2 regions of the Treponema primitia ZAS-2 genome follow, and region 2 is predicted to be linked to the other one. Evidence: riboswitches for the same ligand, from Rfam matches in the RefSeq annotation. Region 2 holds a riboswitch; the other holds the start of a gene.
The links. Region 2 has a riboswitch for cobalamin ahead of TREPR_RS16580 (sirohydrochlorin cobaltochelatase). Riboswitches for the same ligand answer to the same signal wherever they lie in the genome.
Positions count from the first base shown of each region.

Region 1 (3,409 bases), 1.4 Mb from region 2:
CTGTCTGTCAATGATGTACTCACCGAAAATGCCGCAGGGCTAATCCGTAATCCCCTGCTTGCTTTACAGAAAAGCGGCCTGAACAAAATCGGCGCCGCCCCCGGCTATAGTTTTGTATCCGCAGTTATTGAGCGGTTCCGGGATGACAAGAAAGTAAACCCTGTTGATCTGCGCCTGTCCCAAATTCCGGTACAAACCGCGCTGTCCCCAACAGTTATGTCGTTGCCCACCGAAACTGCGCCCTCAAAAGTACTGTTCCGGCGGGTGTATAAAAAGGAATCATCCTCTATGATGGTACAAAAATATGTAGTATGGCGTACAAATAAAGGGGGAACGCCGGATTATCCATCCTTTGTTTTTTCGTATACCAATTTTAGCGCAGGCCGTGCAGAACCTCTGTCCATCGAGGTACGTATATCGGAAAGCGAAGAACAAATCATGGCTCTATGCCGGCGCTGTATCGAAAAAGAGGTAAAGACCGGATGGATGCAGATTGGGTAATAGCGACAAAGGAAACGGGGGAGTTTCACCCCGCTTCCTTTGTGATATATTAATAAAACTATATTGATATTTTTTTATGTCTGTTGTTTTTTACAAGGACATTTTCACTGCACAAAAAACTTCAGGCGGCCTTTTTTTTAAGTGACAGCCAGTACAGCAAGCCCACCATGCCTGCGCCACCTACGATATTGCCCAGAGTTACCGGGAGGAGGTTTTTGTAAAAGAAAGTTCCCCAGTTAAGATTTGCCAAAGCATCTGCCGCTACATGGGAAGCTTCCACCCAGGCCGGGTTCGCTTTTGCCCAGATACCCGCAGGAATATAATACATATTGGCTACCGAGTGCTCGAACCCGGAAGTGATGAACAAACAGATGATGAAAAAGATAGCCAGGATTTTGCCGGTCAGGTCTTTGGAGCCGTAGGAAACCCATACAGCCAGACACACCAGCCAGTTACACATGATCCCTAAGAAAAATGCCGAGTGGAAAGGCAGAGCCGTCTTATATGCGGCGATCTTGATAGTCTGGCCGCCAAGAACATTGGCACCGCTGTTAAAGAGCCCGGATTCCTTCATCATGTAGGCAATGAACAGACTCCCGATGAGGTTGCCGATGTAGACCACCAGCCAGTTGCACAACAGTTCCCGGACCTTGATCTTCCGGTCCAGGGCAGCCACGGCGATCAGGGTGTTGCCGGTAAACAATTCGCCCCCGGCCAATACCACCAGCATCAGCCCGGTACCGAACACCGCGCCGGCCAACACTTTACCAAGCCCGTAGGTGTTCGGGTCCGCAAAGAGGTTGAAGGCAGCCATGTTGGATCCCTCGGAGGCAAATGCAATAAAGACTCCCGCCAGGAATGCCAGGATTAGTTCCTGAAACAGGTTTCGTCGGACCTTGGTGACCCCGGCATCGCTGGTGTACGCTAAGATTTCAGCAGGTGAACGTGCTTCCATAGATAATACCCCTTTAAAAAAATAGTTTAAAAAAAACCTCTGCCTTCCACAAGCGGAGAGGAATGCAAGAAGACAGAGGCCAAGGAACAAAGAAATTGCGCGTTCTGCATTGCCCGACCGGACCACCCGTGCCAGACTCCATTCCTATAAAAACCGAAAAACAGGGCACAGCCATGGTGATGGATATGCACACATCCTCCCTGGATAGGAAAAAAACAAAAAACAGGCTGTTATAAAGAAACAACTTTTCAGACTAACCCACGAGCCTTAAAAAAAACGCAACCATATATCAAAGTCTCCTGGCTTATGGGCTCCGGCTACTCACCGGACATTTCCATCGGCCTTCCCAGTCGGATTTTAGTCTGGCCAGTGACCGTTAATGATGGAAAACCCACTCACAGTTACGGGATAGCGGAGGAATCTCAGTCAATACCGATCACCTCCCTTCCTTTGAAATATACTAACTGAAATCTACAGTAGCCCTGCCATTCTGTCAAGCGGAATTTTTCTTGTTGAATTTTTCTTGTTTTGATTGATTTTTTGGATTGTTTCTTATTTATGGTATTATTTTTACAGTGCTTGTCCCGCTTCAGTACGGCTGATCCTTAGATGATACCAGCTATTCCCCTGGCTATTCATTCCCGCTTCTATTGACCGCAGCCCATGCTACCCGGAGCATTAGGCGAACGCCATCATTCCTCTGTGAGGAGAAAAGTACGTACAGTTGTCACCCAATCTTTGTTTTTTGAAAAAAAACGTCCCCGTAATTGCTTACGAGGACTAGAAATACCTTTGAGCCGCGCCTGATTCGAACAGGCGACCCACGCCTTAAAAGGGCGTTGCTCTACCTACTGAGCTAGCGGCCCGGGTTCAAGTACTTTACCCGGTTACACAGGTAAAAGTCAAGGCTCTGAAAGGGAATTTTCCGGCATTTTTGGAAGCGCCACCGCGTCAAAGTGGGTATCCGGAGGCGCCGGTTCCAGGATGCGGCAGCGAAGGACGCTTCCCGGGGAAAGGGGCGGCTGATCCGCCTCCAGGGGTAATTTCAAATGTAAGTAATTTTCTGATAAAGCGCTTACAAAAGAAGTACACCCTTGAGATTCCATAGTGACAGGGCTTTCCTCCACAATGGCATCCACGGTTTTTCCGGCCTGGCGGCTGATGTAGGCGGCGCGGCCTTGGCGGGCCAGGGCGATTAGGGCTTCCACCCGGCTGACCGCTTCCCGCTCGGGGATATGGTCCTTGAAAGCGTAGGCTGGTGTGCCGGGACGGGGGGAATAGGGGAAGGCGTGGATCCAGGCAAAGTCGGCTTTTTGGCAAAGTTCACGGGTTTTCTCAAATTCAGCGGGGGTTTCTCCGGGAAAGCCTGTGATGATGTCGCAGGCCAGGAAGGGGTCGTCCCGCAGGGACCGGAGGCGGCGGATGGCGCTTTCCACGGCTTCCGGACCGTAGGGGCGGCGCATACGCTCCAGGACCAGGGGGCTGCCGGACTGGACCGACAGGTGAAAATGGGGACGTATGCGATCATGGGCCAGGACCCGGAGAAAAGGCTCGGTCAGACAGTCCGGTTCAAGAGAGGAAAGGCGAATTGCGATGGTCCGGGTATTTGCCAGAAGGTACTCCAGCAAGTCCCCCAGACTTGTACTCTGGGAACCTGTATTCGCCTCGTACTGGTTGAGGTTTACCCCGGTGAGTACCGCTTCGCCATGGCCTGAAGCCTCCAGTTCCCGGAGCCGGGACAGGACGGTTTCCGGGTCCAGGCTGACGCTGGGGCCCCGGGCAATGGAAACCCGGCAATAGGAACAGGCGTGATTACAGCCGTCCTGGATTTTCAGGAAGGGCCGGGAATGAAACGAAAACTCCTTTACATTAAACCGGAAGGCCGGCGGGAGGGGCAGATCCGGGACGGCCCAGGGCACGCCGGCAAGGCGCGGCGGCTCCGGGATGGTGCCG
Region 1 covers NC_015578.1:2,400,938-2,404,346, forward strand. The annotation lists gene TREPR_RS10500 (ATP dependent DNA ligase) at 1-501, shown strand, start outside; gene TREPR_RS10505 (formate/nitrite transporter family protein) at 623-1,456, opposite strand; cobalamin riboswitch at 1,729-1,944, opposite strand; tRNA gene TREPR_RS10510 (tRNA-Lys) at 2,250-2,322, opposite strand; gene mtaB (tRNA (N(6)-L-threonylcarbamoyladenosine(37)-C(2))-methylthiotransferase MtaB) at 2,359-3,409, opposite strand, start outside.
Region 1: linked by a shared signal. The riboswitch ahead of TREPR_RS10505 (formate/nitrite transporter family protein) and the one ahead of TREPR_RS16580 (sirohydrochlorin cobaltochelatase) in region 2 are both predicted to bind cobalamin.

Region 2 (3,409 bases):
TGATGAAAAAGGATGAGCTGTTGTTCCGCTTCCTCCTCTGTACCGGTAAGCAGGGCCAGTTTTTTTATATATCCGTCAAAATCTTCAAAATTTTCCGGGTACAGGGATACCACAAGTATCCCTGCCTTTTCAATTTCCGCGATGTAGCCGGGACTGCGCCTGCGGATAAAGGGGCGGATCAGCACCAGATCCGGTTCCGCAGCGATGATATACTCTGGGTCGCCGTTGTAATCGTAAACCGCAAAGGAAGCCGCTTCGGGCGGCCAGGTACAGGTAGTATGGCCGCCGATAAGGCTATTTCCCGCCCCTATGGCGAAAAGGTTCTCCGTGTGGGCGGAATACAGGGAAATGATCCGCCGCCGCTTTTCATCCAGACTGACCGCTTTTCCATCGTCATCAATAAAACTAATGGCGTTTTCCTGAGATGGGGAGAGAGCAGTATCCCTCCCCTTGTTACAGGAATTTAACAGAAAAAAGAGGCAGCCAATCCACAGTAACAGTAAGGGCTGTTGAATTCTCACGAATTACCTATGGCATCTCCGGCGTGGCGTACAAACATGGCTTGGATCCCCGGATATTCACCGAGACCCCGCAATACCGCCCGTACCGTATAGCCCTTGGATTCAAGGATCGTTTTCCAGGAATCTTCCTCATCTCCGGCCATATCATTATTGGCATGGTCCCCGGCGACGATCATAAAGGGGAATAATACTACTTTTTTAACATTCAATGCGTCTACCTGGGCAATGACGTCGTCCAGGGAAGGTGTGGCTTCCACGGTACCGATGATATATCGGCTGAAGCCCTTGGCTTTTAACAGGGTATCTAGTTTTGAATAGGTAGCATTTGCTTCATGCTCTGTACCGTGGCCCATGAAAACAACGGCGGTATCGTCTGCAGCGTACTGTTTTGTATCGTTCGTTATAATATTGACCACTTCGGTATAATCCGAGTCGGAGATGAGCAGGGGCAGACCGTAGCTGAGTTTAGTAAAATCTTTACTAAAAGGCTTGATGGCCTCCTGCATCTCGTCATATTCAAGGCCGTTCATGACGTGGGTAGGCTGGACCACCAGTTCCTTTACCCCGTCAGCCTTAAGTCGGTTCATGGCCTCAGTGATATTGTCAATCTGAAGTCCATCCCGCTTGCGCAGCTTATCTATGATGATCTGGCTGGTAAAGGCTTGGCGCTGCTCATAGTTCGGGTACGCGGCGGCAATAGCTTTTTCAATGGCCCCAATAGTGTTTGCCCTGGTATCATTGTAACTAGTGCCGAAACTGACCACCAGGACAACCGGTTTTTTCTCCCCCACCGCAGCTTTTGAACTGCCACTACGTGCAACGAAGTTCCCCGCGCAAGCCGGAAGGAGAAGGGTGATTAACAGGGGTAGTGCGAAAACTACTCCTGTTCTCGTGAAACTTTTCATACTATTCGCTCCTTGCAAGAATCTCAGGGAAACAATTTCCCGAATTTCCATTGGTGTATATTGGGGCAAATAGCACCGTAAGTCATGTGGGCTGCCATAAAAAAGCCATGGCGCACCGCACCATGGCTTATGAAATACATTTCATATTCCTTGGTTTGCGCAAAGAAATACAACCTTGGTACCCCGGCTATAACGGTAACGCACTTGCGTGGGACTTTCACCCAACTTCCCCAATATCTTTTATATTATTGTATGATGCGGAATGGTTTGTCAATAGAAATTTTCAACTTTTTTATAATTTTTCAATTTTGAAATATTCGGACTTGACGGCACAGAATATCCGGAGTATGGTAATTCCCGCACAGGGATATCGGAATACGGTGAGAATCCGTAGCGGTCCCGCCATCGTAACCGGACTAACGAGCCGGAAGCCGGGAGACGGTCCTTGTGCTTATTACCTGAACCCTCGAAGGAAGGACGTTAGGGTAAAAGCCGTTTTCCGGTTCTTGCACCTTTTTCCTTATCCTCCTTGGGTCAGATAAATTCCCGAGGAGGAAAGATGCGTTTTTCTTTTCAAATAGCAGCAGTTCTGTGCATTGGTTTTGGGGCTTCTTTGGCCGCTGAAGAAAACATCCAGCCAATTCATCAGCTTGAGGATATCACCGTCACAGGAACGGGTGCCGAAAAGCGTCTGAAAGATTCACCGGTGGCGACCGAGGTCATCACCGCAGAGGAAATCGGAAATTCCGGCGCCGCTACTGTAGGGGATGTGCTTGACGACTATGGGCTTATGTATTGGAGCGGCGCCATGGGCGACTATGTCATGCTCCAGGGCATGGACCAGGGCCGAATACTCTATCTGGTAAACGGCAGGCGGATTGCCGGGAGGACAAGCCAGCGGCTCAGGGGTGCAACCATACCCGCAGGGGATGTGGAACGCATTGAGATAGTCCGGGGTCCCCAGTCCGCCCTCTATGGCTCTGAAAGCATAGGGGGGGTAATAAATATTATTACTAAAAAGCCTCAAGAGACTTTTTCTCTCTCAACATCCCTGCAAAATCGCTTTCTTTTTGCCTATGACGACCCAAAAACTTCCGCCAAACCGGACCCCTTTGATGATTTTGATCCCCTTCGGGAACAGGATGCCACGGTTACTACGGGATTTTCCATCGGTCCCCTGCGAAACTTGCTGACCCTGGAAGGCAGCCGGAGAGCATTTTACTATGGGGAAGATGAGGATGTCTCGATCCTGCCCGAGTATTATCAGGGCGGCGGCAGTCTTGATACGGCTATTCCCCTGGGAGATACCTCCGAACTGCGCTTTGGCGCTTCCTTTATGCAGATGCAGACCGGTGATTGGAGTAGAAACAGCCGGACTAAAAACCTTTCTCTGGCACAGAACGAGTATTTGCGGACCGGCGGATACGTTGAAATGGATTTTATGCCCCTTGAAAACACAAACCTTACGGTAAAGCTTTACGATACTTTCTACCAACGAGATAATGATGCCTATGAAAAACGTACCGATACCTGGACTACCGGAAAGAAACACGAGAATGAAAACCTCGCTGTCCTGGATGCACAGGCTGTGTATGAAGGGCTCCCAAATTTCCTTTTTACCGGAGGCCTTGAGGTAGCCTATAATACTATGGAACATTTCGAATTTACTGATACTGCGGCTATAGACAAGGAAGCAATTTTCTTTCAGGCCGAATGGTTCAGGGAAGACAAATATTCCCTGCTTGGGGGCGTCAGGGTAGAACGGAATTCCCAATTCGGTTTTATGGCAGCACCAAAACTGTCGGGGATGTACTATTTTTTTGATGGCTTCCGTGTGCTCGGCGGTGCAGGTATGGGTTATCGGGCTCCTGCCTTTAACGAACTCTATCGGGACTATACCAATACCGGCTCAGACCCGTATCATATTATTCCCACTCTGGATCTGGACCCTGAATATTCGGCCAGTTTTAATATAGGCGCAGA
Region 2 covers NC_015578.1:3,813,351-3,816,759, reverse strand. The annotation lists gene TREPR_RS16585 (ABC transporter substrate-binding protein) at 1-521, opposite strand, end outside; gene TREPR_RS16580 (sirohydrochlorin cobaltochelatase) at 518-1,426, opposite strand; adenosylcobalamin-variant (AdoCbl-variant) riboswitch at 1,595-1,674, opposite strand; cobalamin riboswitch at 1,758-1,887, shown strand; gene TREPR_RS16570 (TonB-dependent receptor plug domain-containing protein) at 1,986-3,409, shown strand, end outside.